4 regions of the Paraclostridium dentum genome follow, and region 2 is predicted to be linked to each of the others. Evidence: riboswitches for the same ligand, from Rfam matches in the RefSeq annotation. Region 2 holds a riboswitch; each other region holds the start of a gene.

Region 1 (3,217 bases), 200 kb from region 2:
AGCCAAGTGGAAGCTATAGTAGTTGGAAATTCTTATCCACTAACAGGTATTATTGAAGACTTGTTAGATATAAAATCAATAAAATTGGCTTTATCAAGTCAAGATCTATATTATTCTTATAAATTAGCAAAGTTATCAATAGAAAATAATAGCAACATAAAAAAATGTATTATTGGAGCTGGATATTACTTAGTAAATCATGATTTATCTAAATCAAGAAGTGAGTATTCAGTAAACTTAGTTAAAAATACATATTATCCAATTTTAAGAGATAAGCATAATGCAACTAATGTAGAAGAAGTAGAACTATTAAATATTTCAAAAGTTATAGATAACAATAGTATTAATTATATATTTGACTTAGATATGTTAGATCTTTATTTTAAAGATTTAATATATAGAGATAATAAAGGATATTTCAATACTAACTTTACAAGAGAGATGAATAGTGCTCTTAGAGGTGTGAAATTGACTGATATTAGTGAGAATGACAAAATAAGGTTGGGAACTGAAAGAGCAAATCAACATAACAAGCTTGAAACATATAAAGAAACATATAAAGAGTATAAGGATATATTTAAATCATTTTTAACGTTTTTAAAAGACAACAAAGTAGAACCTATAATAGTAGTATTTCCAAACACTTCATATTATAAAAATTCATTGAGTCCAAACTATGAGCGTGAATTTTATTCAATAATAAATGAAATAGATAAATTATATGATATTAAGTTTGTCGATTTTTCAAAAATAGATATTTTTGATGAAGTTGATTTTATAGATTTTGATCATATGAGTGAACTAGGAGCTATAAAAATTACAAAAGAATTAAATAAATACATATAATAGTTAGAAATTTTAAAAAAACTATACAGTTTACAAATAAAATGCCGATTATTAAACTAAATGAGAAGCTTTTGCAAATTAATGTAGAATAATGAATTATTCTGTTAATAAAAAATTAAAATTTAGAATTATCCAAAATAAAAGTAAAAGCTTGAAATAAGTGATATTTTGGTATAAAATGTAAGTGTAAGTCGAAAAATGATATTTAAGGGCAAAACTAGGGAAATCTAGCTACGCAAAACTATAGGGGCTAAGGCTTTGAAAAGCTATGCTCGCCAGTTACCGAAGAGTTAATAAAACTTTTTGTTATCATTGCTAATATTAAAATTGTAAAATTAAGCAAAGAGATACTAAAAATTTTAAGAAAATCTATAAAATCATGTTAATGCATATTGGTGAAGTGTGTATATTTTTAAAATACATAAAATTTACATACACTTTTTTTATAAAGACTATCTGTGTAAAAATTCACAATGAAGTTATGATTATTATTAATTTTCTTTTCTAGTTTTGTTTTAATTTTTCAAATAAAAAATTAGTAATAATATTCTATAAAAGTGATGAACTACTCTTTCAGAGTAGTTTTTTTTAATTCTAAAAAACATTTTAAGCATTGGAGGGGAAAATGGAAGTTTACAATTTACTAAAATCAGGATTAGATGCAACAGAATTAAGAAGTAGAGTTATTGCTAATAACATTGCAAATATTAATACTCCAAATTACAAGAGAAAATATGTAGAGTTTGAAAATACACTAAAAGAGTCTATGGATAAAAATACTAAGCCTGAGATAAAAACAGATACATCATCAAAAGTCAGAGAAGATGGTAATAACATTGATTTAGAAAATGAAAAAGTTAACCAGGCGGCTACAACTCTTGAATATAACGCACTTATAACTTTGACGAATATAAAACTAGGGATGAGTAGAAGTGTAATAACAGGGAGGTAAGTAAATGAGCATTTTTTCAGGAATGAGAATAAGTGCAAGTGCACTTTCGGCAGAGCGATTAAGAATGGATGTTGTTTCATCAAACATAGCTAATATGAAAACAACTAGGACACCTGAGGGCGGAGCTTATAAACGAAAAGTGCCTGTATTTGAAGAAAATTATGATAAAAAATTAGGGATGCTAGGCGTGAAATCAGTAGCTATAGAGGAGGATAAGTCTCCACTAAGAAAATTATACGAACCAAATAACCCAGATGCAGATGCTCAAGGTTATGTGGAGTATCCAAATGTAGATATTTTAGTTGAGATGACTGATTTAATGACAGCATCTAGATCTTATGAATCAAATATAGATACATTAAATGCACAAAAAAGTATGATTTCGAAAGCTTTAGAAATAGGTAGGTAAAAGGAGTAGTTTATGAGTGGAATAAGTACTATAAATGCAATAAACAATATAGCAACAAATAACAACTTACTTACAGGAGCTAGTAACACAGGAAAAGTTGAAAAAGAAAATAACTTTGGAGATGTAATAAAAGAAGCATTAGATAAAGTTAATGATAAGCAGGTACAATCAAATCAAAAAATTCAAGACCTTATAAAAGGAGAAAATGTCTCTATGCATGATGTGATGTTGTCAGCTCAAGAAGCGCAATTGTCAATGCAGTTGATGATTGAGGTTAGAAACAAGATATATGAAGCTTATCAAGAGCTAAATAGAGTCCAATTATAACTTCATAGCAAGGAGAATTTTAAATGAATATAAAGGAATTTCCGCAAAAAACAAAAGATTTTGTGATCGTAAAAAAAGATCAATTTATTGAGCTTCCTAAAAAAAAGAAAATAATAATTGCAACTGCAATTGTGACTTTGGTTGTAGCAGGAATATTTGGAATTAATTATGCAAAATCAAATAAATATGCAGTGCTTTTTTCAGGATTAGATTCTAATGATGCTACGGTGGTAACTAAAGAGCTAGAGTCGAAAAAGGTGGAAACTAAAATAAAAGGTGATAGTATTTTAGTACCCAAGGGAGACGTAGATAAACTTAGGATGGAATTATCAAGTAATATTTCTAATGGATCTAAGGGATTTGAGTTAATGGATGGGGGATCATCATTTGGTATGACAGATGAAGAATTCCAAATTAAAAAACAAAGGATGATTCAAGGGGAAATTGAAAAAACTATAAAAGTTTTTCCTCAAGTACAAAGTGCTAGAGTTCATATAACCCAAGGAGAAGAATCTGTATTTGCGAATGAAACAGTACCTGGTAAAGCTGCTGTTTACGTAGAGTTAAGCCCTGGACAAACTTTAAAACAAGACCAAGTAATATCTATAATGTCGCTTGTTTCAGCGAGTACACAAAACGTACCAAAACAAAATGTTGAAGTAATAGATCAAAATATGAAATTA
Region 2 (3,217 bases):
AAAATATTGTAGTTAAATCAAGAACCGGAAGTGGTAAAACAGCTAGTTTTGGAATTCCTATATGTGAGAATATAAATATTGAAAATAACAACATACAAGCATTAATAGTAGTCCCAACAAGAGAATTGGCTCTTCAAGTAAAAGATGAAATTTCAAATATAGGAAGGTTAAAGAAAATCAGATGTAGCGCTATATTTGGGAAACAGCCAATAAAAGAGCAAATTTTTGAGTTGAAGCAGAGAGTACATATAGTGGTAGCAACTCCTGGAAGAATAATTGATCATATAAATAGAGGGACAATAAGTTTAAAACAGTTAGAATATTTTATTATAGATGAGGCTGATAAAATGTTAAATAAAGGTTTTGTAGATGATATGAGATTTATATTTAACAATATTCCTACAAAGGCTACTACTGGATTATTTTCAGCTACGATAGGTAAAGAAATAAGCCATATATGCGAAATGTATATGGGAAAATATAATCAAATTATTATTGATGAAAATTGCATTTTCAAAAATAAAATAGAAGAAAATTTGGTGTACTCTAATGATGAAAATCGATATGAAACTTTAAGAAATATTATATATACTTTAAAACCTGAAACCACAATCATATTCTTGAACACCAAAGATAGAGTATCTGAATTATATAGAAAGATGAAAAAAGATAAGTTTTTAGTAGAACAATTACATGGTGATATGTCTCAAGATAAAAGAATATTCACAATTAAAGATTTAAAAAATGGAAAATATAATGTATTAGTAAGTACAGATGTAGCTAGCAGAGGTATTCACATAGACGATATATCTTTAGTAATAAATTATGATGTTCCTAGGGATAAGGAGAATTATGTGCATCGAATAGGTAGGACTGGAAGGCATGATCGATATGGGAAAGCAGTGACTATAGTAAGTGATAAAGATAAAAAATATATAGATGAAATAAAAGAATATATAGGGTATGATATCGATGTTTTAGAAGATACAACAAGTGATAAAATAAAAAGTGGCAAATATGAGTTTGAACAAAAATCAGCGGCAATTTTCAAAAACAGAAGGAAAGTACATAATAAAGAAAAAATTCACAGTGAAGTAACAAGAATATATTTAAATGCGGGTAAAAAGAAAAAAATAAGAATTATAGATATAGTAGGGACATTTAGCAATATAAAAGGAATAACCAATGAAGATATAGGAGTAATTGAAGTTCATGATCTGTATTCATATGTTGACTTATTAAATTATAAAGGTGAGAAATTCTTGAAAGACTATAACCAAATAAATATAAAGAAAAAATTAGTAAAAGTAAGAAGAGATAATAAGATATAATATTGCAAAAAATGTCAAAATATGCTAAAATTACGTAGGTTAATTAAAAAAATAGAAACGAAGAAGTATATTCTGTATGTGGGCACCTGGGATATACGGAGTTAGTGGTGCAACCGGCTATATTTATTGAATATAAATATAGCCTTTTTTATTTGGGTTATAAAAATTGAAAAAATAGAAACGAAGAAGTATGTTCTGTATGTGGGCACCTGGGATATACGGAGTTAGTGGTGCAACCGGCTATATTTATTGAATATAAATATAGCCTTTTTTATTTGGGTTATAAAAATTGAAAAAATAGAAACGAAGAAGTATATTCTGTATGTGGGCACCTGGGATATACGGAGTTAGTGGTGCAACCGGCTATATTTATTGAATATAAATATAGCCTTTTTTATTTGGGTTATAAAAATTGAAAAAATAGAGACAAAGAAGTATACCCTGTATGTGGGCACCTGGGGTATATGGAGTCAGTGGTGCAACCGGCTATATTTATAAATTAATTATAAGTATAGTTTTTTTTTATAAAAAATTAAGATGAGGTGATTTTGTGAGAACGAAAAAAAAGTATAGAATGCTTAGTATGATTGTAATATTGAACTTAATACTAAACATTATATCTCCAGGGATGACAGTATTTGCTGAAAACAATAATGTTAAGCTGACATTAACGAGTAGCAAGACAAAATTGGAATCAGGGGAACAAGTTGAATTTAATCTAAATTATGAGGCGTTAAATGGACCAGGGAGTATAAAAGCTGGAGATACAATAACATTTAAATTGCCTGATGTGTTTGAAAATATTCAGCCTAAATATCCGCCAGAACATTTTAAAAATGTAACTGTAGATGGCACAACTGTTACAGCTGTGTTTAGTGAAGGTGCAAATGATGCAATAGGTGGATACATGAGTGTAAAGGCTACAGCTAAAGATGTTGAAACCAATACAACACAAAGAGTTGAAGTTAATTTAAATGGGACAGTTCAATATATTGATGTGGAAATAGTTCCCCCAGATGAAAAAGTACCAGTAGATCCACCAACTGTAACTGATAGACAAGTTTATAAAACTGTTGACAATCCAGATGGATATGATGGTTATGAAAATGGAACATTAATAAACAATATAAACAATCCTGTCATAGGAAAAAAAGTTAAATACAGTGTATATGTAAATGAAAAATATGCAAATATGTATAATGCTTATATAAAAGACACTCTTCCTGAAGGAATGGAGTTAGTAAAAGATTCTGTAAAAGTTTATGAAATACAATATGGACAACCAGAGAAAGATGTTACAGGGGATTTTCAAAGCAAAATAAATACTCAAAATAATTCAGTTAATGTAAATTTTGGAACTACTTACAACAAATATAGAGTAAGTTATAGCGTTATAATAAGACAAAATATGCAACGCTATGATAATATTGTTAATTTAATTAAACATGATGAAACGTTATCATCAAAAGCAATAGTAAAACCTAAAGACGATGGTAAAATGTTAACTAAATATAGTAGAACAAATGAGACAGCAAAAGATGAAAATGGAAATACAATAAATATAGTAAATCTTAATGACAATAAGGTTAAGTATACACTTGATATAAACCCTAATAATCAAAGTGTAACAAATGCAATTATTGAAGATAACATTCCAGATGGAATGAAATTAGTAGATGGAAGTATTATGGTAGGTACATATGATATCTCTGATAACTTTGAATGGGTAACAGATAAAATGAAAGATAAGATAAAATTTGAAAATAATAAGCTAACTGTTAATATAGGGAATACAGATAAGCATTATTTAATTTATTATGACTTAGAAGTTACACAGAGACAAAAGGCTTACACAAATAAAGCAAAATTAAGTTATGACAACACAT
Region 3 (3,217 bases), 160 kb from region 2:
TCTATGTATTTTCCATTTATATCCTCTACTTTGTTTTCTTTTACCATTTTTATAACTCTTTTTATTGCTATATTTGGATCATATATAATAGATTCTTCAAGACTTCTTGATACTAACGTTCCATCGCTATTGTATGCTCTATCTGCAAATACCTCATTTGCAACCCTTAACCCTACATCTTTCCCAGCATCTATAATTGAGCTATTTGCAAGTCCAAGAAGAATTATATTTTTATCAACCTCATATACTGCTTGTGCTATAGATAAAGATATCTCATAATCTTTCGCTGCCATATTATAAAGAGCACCATGAGCTTTAACATGTTGTATATTTGCTCCATTTGAAATAACAAAAGAATTTAGTGCCCCTAATTGATATTTTACGTAAGCCTTAACTTCATCTTTACTAATTTTCATTTCTCTTCTTCCAAACCCTATAACATCCATAAACCCTGGATGAGCGCCTATTTGCACATTATTTTCCATAGCTAATTTTACAGTTTTATCCATTTGTATTGGATCGCCTGCATGAAATCCACAAGCTATATTTGCTGAGGTTATATGCTTTAAAACCTCCTCATCCATACCTATTTTATAACAACCAAAACTTTCTCCTAAATCACTATTTAAATCTACTTTATACAAATTCTATTCCCCCTATAAACATTTTTAATTTTTATTTATTGTCCTACTTAAATTTTATGAATAAAAAATAATGGTATGACTTAAATTAAGTCATACCATTATTTTTTTATTCATATTCTTACAAAGAAACAATTCCTCTGTTGTACGCATATATAGCGGCTTGCATTCTATCTTTTAAATTTAATTTCGAAAATATATTACTAGTGTGTTTTTTTACTGTATGTTCTGTTATATACAATTCTTTTGAAATTTCAATATTAGTTTTTCCTTTTGCTATACAAACTAATATCTCTTGTTCTCTTTTTGTAAGTGTTTCTATACATTCATTTTCACCTCTAGAGATATAGGTTTCAATTAAATCAGAATCATAATATTTTTTACCCTTAGATATTTGTTTTACAGCATATCCTATATCTTCTGAATCTATGTTTGCCAGTATATATCCGTCTATACCTATTTTCATAGATTTTGCAAATAAGCTTCTATCTTCATAAAAATCTAGTATCATAATCTTTGTCTTTGTAGTCAATTTTATATTTTTTAAATCATTAATATATCCTTCATTTGTCTTTTTTAAATCTAAGATAATTAAATCATAATTTTTTTTATGTATATCTGAATATAAATGACTTTCAATAACTTCACTTACACAACTTTCTTCTGATAATATTTGTACTATACCTTTTCTTATTATTAATGACTCAGAAATAACTATAACTTGCATATTTCCCCCCCATAAAATATCAAGCTATTTAGCCGGTTGCACTACTAGCTCAGTATATTTCAAAGTGCCCAAATACAAAATATACCTCTTAGCATCTAAACCACTTAAATTAATCAAAATTACTACTTTCGTTTAGCAATCATACTTATAGTATATATCTATATTGAGTATGCGTAATCATAAAATAGTTGTATTTGTAATGGTACTAAAGTATAATACAAGTTTTATTTTTCTACATTTTCCCTTGTTCAATTGCATAAATCATTATATCTTGTCTGTTTTTCAAATTTAACTTAGATAAAATACTACTAACATGTTTTTTTATTGTATATTCAGTTACATCTACTTCTTTTGCTATGCTTTTATTGCTTAATCCTTTAACTAAAAATTTCATTACTTGCTCTTCTTTTTTTGTTAGATTTTCAAAATTAGATACACATTCATTCTTAGAATTCCCCAATAAATCTGAATCAAAAAACTTCTTTCCATTAATTATCTTTTTTATTATATATTTAAAATCATCTTCATCTGATATATCTAATATGTATCCATCAATTCCAACTTTAAGTAAATCTAAAAATAAACTTTTATCTTTTTTTGTATCTAATATTATTATTTTTATATCTTTAAATTTTTTAATATCTTTCACTGCTTTTGTAATATAATTTTGTTGACTATTTGAATCTAGGAATAGTAATTCACTGTTCATTACATCTTCTATACTTATATCTTTTAAATTCGGTAAAGATTTTACATTCATATCATCAAAAATATTTTCAAATAAATGTGTAAGTGAATTTCTAAATAAAAAGCACTCTGAAACTACTAGAAAATTCATTTTTTCCCCCCCTAAAATAAACTTTTATCACTAAAAGTAATCTAATAATATATTAATTTATTAAAATTTAAAAATATATTATTAGATTAAAGTATATATTATCACCTTTAAGTATTATGACGGTACCTAAAAGTGTTATATAAAAGTCTAGAGATTAATTTAGATATCTGTTAACACATTATATAAGTTTAAAATAAAAAAAGATGTTTCAAACTTATATTTTGAAACATCTAATTATGATATATTTAACATTGAAATTATAGCTTCTTGTCTATTTTTAAACCCTAGCTTACAAAAAATATTACTTACATGCTTTTTAACTGTATACTCAGTTATATAAAGATTATTTGCAATTTCTTTATTATTAATTCCCTTTGCAATTTCTTGTAATACTTCATGTTCTCTTTTTGTGAGTAGATCCATATTAATTATATATTTATTTTGAACTATGTTTTCAATTAAATCCGATTCAAATACTTTTTTACCTCTTAATACTTTTTCTATATTATATATAAATTCATCCTTATCCTTTATATTAACTATATATCCATCTACATTGATTTGAACTAATTTTGTAAATATAAATTCACTTTTATTTCTGTCTAAAACAATTATCTTTGTGTCCTTTGAATATAACTTTATATACCTTATTAATTCTAAATCAATTTCTGTCTTATCTTCTATTTCTATAAATATCAATTCTGAATTTAACAGTTCTTCTTTAGTCAAATCTGATAATCTTTCTTTTAATATTATATTATCCATCTTTAAAATTTCTTTAAATACACGATATAAAGATTCTCTAGTTATAAATGACATTGATATAACTAGGTTTGCCATAATATATTTCCCTCCTTTTCCTTTAAACAATATCTTAAATTGCAAATTAGAAAAGCCGGTTGCGCTACTAGTTCCATATACTCCAAGCGCCCATATAAAGAGTATACTTCAACACCTCTTCCTACCTTATGTATTAATCTAACTAATTCTACCACAGTATACTTTTGTATA
Region 4 (3,217 bases), 310 kb from region 2:
ACTACAGGAGCCGCTGGATTTGCAGGGGTTAAGCACATAAAAGGTAAGAGTGAAGACGATAAAGACTTCTCGGAAATAATAGAACAGGCTAAAAGCTGTCAACCTCCTACAGAAATAGAAAGAGGAGAAATAATTGGAGGATTTGCGCATAACCAAGTATTTGTATTAGCAGATGCAGTAGTAGATGCAGTTAAAAGCGGAGCAATAAAGAAATTCTTCGTTATGGCAGGATGTGACGGAAGAGCTAAATCAAGAAACTACTATACAGAATTTGCAGAGGCACTACCAAAAGATACAGTGATTTTAACTGCAGGATGTGCAAAATATAAATACAATAAGCTAAACTTAGGAGATATAAACGGAATACCTAGAGTATTAGATGCAGGACAATGTAATGACTCATATTCATTAGCGCTTATTGCATTAAAACTTAAAGAAGTATTTGAATTACAAGATATAAACGAATTACCAATAGCATTTAATATAGCATGGTATGAACAAAAAGCAGTAATAGTATTATTATCACTATTATACCTAGGGGTAAAAAATATACACTTAGGACCAACATTACCAGCGTTTTTATCACCAAATGTAGCTAAAGTATTAGTTGAAAACTTTGGCATAGGTGGAATAACAAATGTTGAAGATGATTTAAAAATGTTTTTAGGATAATTTTTTAAGTATAGTCTACATTGAGTAGGCTATACTTTTATTTTAATAAAAAAGTTCAGGAATAATAATTATTCATCTAAATTTAAAATTCAAGACAAAATAATAAACTTTATATGTAGAAATAAATATTTTTTTACACAATATGTTAATATAGTTATATAAATTAATATTTGGAGGAAATCATATGAAAAAAATATTTATTTCTATATGTATGATTGTATCTATATTTATGCTAACTGGATGTGTAAATTCAGATATAACCCTTAATATAGATAAAAAAGGAAATGCAAGTGTTACAGCACAAATTTTAAGTAGTGATTATTTAATGGATGGTATAAATGAGCAAGAATTAAAATCAAATTACGATAATGTTGAGAAAATAAAAGAATCAGGGAAAACAGGATATAAAATAACTGAAAACTTAGGAAATATTGCTGACTTAAAACAAAACAATAGTAAGGGAATTGAAAAGTTTGGAGATTTAGTAAGTGTAAAAAAAGAAGATAGCTTTTTATCTAACACATACGATATAAATATAAAATTAAAAGATTATATAAGCAAAAACATGAGTCAAGAAGAGCTAGGAATGTTAAATTTATTTGGATCAGGATTTGATTTGAATTTTAACTTAAATACACCTATAGAATTAGTAGAATCGAATGCGAATTCAAACTCAAAAAAAGATGGAATCTATAATTATAATTGGAATTTAAACTTATCAAACTTAGAAAACATACATGTAAAAGCAAAAATTCCAAATGTACAAAATATAATGATAATATCTATTTTAGGAATAGTTTTAATTTTAGGTTTATCTATATTTATTCTTAAAAAAAGAAAAAATAAGAATAACAAATAATAAATAATAAAAATTATGTTGTACATCATAAAAATGTCTGCTATAATTACAGTGAATTAAACAGATAATAATCACTAAATAGTGAATATTATCTGTTTAAAAAAACTTAATAGGCAAAATTAGGGAAATCTAATGACGCAAAGCTATAGGGGCTAAGGTATGTTTATACATATTATGCCAGCCAGTTGCCAAAGAGTATACATACTTTTTGTTTTTATACGGCATTATTATATGTCTTATTAACTATACCATTAAACTACTCTTTAGGAGTGGTTTTTTTTGTTAAGTAAAAAACAAAGGTTAATAAGATGCATAAGAGTGTGAGATTATAAGCGTCTAGTTTTTATATTAAGATTAACCTAGTATAGCCCAATTGGAGGGAAAGAATGAAAAATTTAAAAAGATTAAGGAAACGTAGAAGTAAAGTGCTAGTAGCTATAATGATGTCTATGCTTATAACACAAGGGTTATATTCAAGTGATAGCATAATTGTAAGTGCACAAGAACAAACTGCGAATCATTCTAAAAACACAGTTAGCCATAATCAAAAAAGAAATGTTATATATTATGGAGACTGGTCAATTTGGGGAGGACAGGAAAACTTTTATCCAAAGGATATACCAGCAGATAAATTAACTCATTTGAATTTTGCTTTTTTAGATTTTGATTCAAGTGGAAATTTAAAGTTTACAGATAAAGATGCTGCTGTTGGAGCACCTGTAGGTCAAGATGGTGTTCAATGGGGAGCTGCTAATGCTGGTGTATTAAGTGCATTTCAAGAATTAAAAGCAAAAAATCCAAATTTAAAAATAGGAGTCTCTCTTGGAGGATGGTCAAAATCAGGTGATTTTTCTGAAGTAGCTGCAAATCCAGATAAAAGAGCAAATTTAGTTAAAAATGTACTGAAATTTATTGAGTACACAAACATGGATTTTGTAGATATTGACTGGGAATACCCATGTGATGTTAGGCAACCTGATTTGGTAGACAACAAAAATGATGAAGGAACACCTAATGCAACTAAAGCAGATAAAGAAAATTATATAAAACTTTTACAAGAATTCAGAACAGAACTTGATAAACAAAGTAGTAAACTAAGTAAAGATTATGAACTATCTGTAGCAATACCTGCACCTAAGAGCAAAGTCGATTTAGGCATAGATGTAGAAAATCTTTTTAACATTGTAGATTTTGCAAATATAATGACCTATGACATGAGGGGAGCATGGGATGAATATAGCGGTCATCAAACAGCGCTTTATCCAAACGGAAGTGACCCTATAAAGGGTAATAATTTATCGATAGATGAGACTGTTGATTACCTAGTAGATAAAGGAGCTGAAAAAGATAAAATTGTAATAGGAGCAGCTTATTATAGTAGGGGCTGGGATAAAGTTGAAAAAGGTAGTAACAATTCTTTGCCAGGAATTTTTAACAAGGCTTCAATAACTACAAAAGATGCAGATCAGACACCATCAAGAGGAGCTATAAATGAAGCTCCATTAGCGTCAGGAGATGGAGGACGCATGGGCGGAGTGTGGTCATACAGAAGTTTAGATAAATTAAAATCAAAGTATCCAGGACTAAAAGAATATTGGGATGATACAGCAAAAGCACCGTATCTTTATGATGAAAGTACTGGAAAGCTTTTTACATATGATAATGTAAAATCAATAACAGAAAAAA

The links. Region 2 has a riboswitch for cyclic di-GMP ahead of ACN6I1_RS09410 (SpaA isopeptide-forming pilin-related protein). Riboswitches for the same ligand answer to the same signal wherever they lie in the genome.
Region 1: linked by a shared signal. The riboswitch ahead of flgB (flagellar basal body rod protein FlgB) and the one ahead of ACN6I1_RS09410 (SpaA isopeptide-forming pilin-related protein) in region 2 are both predicted to bind cyclic di-GMP.
Region 3: linked by a shared signal. The riboswitch ahead of ACN6I1_RS10235 (DNA-binding response regulator) and the one ahead of ACN6I1_RS09410 (SpaA isopeptide-forming pilin-related protein) in region 2 are both predicted to bind cyclic di-GMP.
Region 4: linked by a shared signal. The riboswitch ahead of ACN6I1_RS07975 (glycosyl hydrolase family 18 protein) and the one ahead of ACN6I1_RS09410 (SpaA isopeptide-forming pilin-related protein) in region 2 are both predicted to bind cyclic di-GMP.

Annotation. Positions count from the first base shown of each region.
Region 1 is NZ_CP183813.1:2,264,784-2,268,000, reverse strand. It holds gene ACN6I1_RS10430 (hypothetical protein) at 1-846, shown strand, start outside; cyclic di-GMP riboswitch class I at 1,047-1,133, shown strand; gene flgB (flagellar basal body rod protein FlgB) at 1,472-1,798, shown strand; gene flgC (flagellar basal body rod protein FlgC) at 1,803-2,207, shown strand; gene fliE (flagellar hook-basal body complex protein FliE) at 2,220-2,534, shown strand; gene fliF (flagellar basal-body MS-ring/collar protein FliF) at 2,558-3,217, shown strand, end outside.
Region 2 is NZ_CP183813.1:2,065,083-2,068,299, reverse strand. It holds gene ACN6I1_RS09415 (DEAD/DEAH box helicase) at 1-1,331, shown strand, start outside; cyclic di-GMP riboswitch class II at 1,376-1,459, shown strand; cyclic di-GMP riboswitch class II at 1,499-1,582, shown strand; cyclic di-GMP riboswitch class II at 1,622-1,705, shown strand; cyclic di-GMP riboswitch class II at 1,745-1,828, shown strand; gene ACN6I1_RS09410 (SpaA isopeptide-forming pilin-related protein) at 1,882-3,217, shown strand, end outside.
Region 3 is NZ_CP183813.1:2,228,851-2,232,067, forward strand. It holds gene ACN6I1_RS10230 (LamB/YcsF family protein) at 1-644, opposite strand, end outside; gene ACN6I1_RS10235 (DNA-binding response regulator) at 763-1,368, opposite strand; cyclic di-GMP riboswitch class II at 1,390-1,474, opposite strand; gene ACN6I1_RS10240 (response regulator transcription factor) at 1,601-2,206, opposite strand; gene ACN6I1_RS10245 (response regulator transcription factor) at 2,441-3,046, opposite strand; cyclic di-GMP riboswitch class II at 3,091-3,173, opposite strand.
Region 4 is NZ_CP183813.1:1,754,737-1,757,953, reverse strand. It holds gene hcp (hydroxylamine reductase) at 1-672, shown strand, start outside; gene ACN6I1_RS07980 (LPXTG cell wall anchor domain-containing protein) at 857-1,531, shown strand; cyclic di-GMP riboswitch class I at 1,634-1,724, shown strand; gene ACN6I1_RS07975 (glycosyl hydrolase family 18 protein) at 1,918-3,217, shown strand, end outside.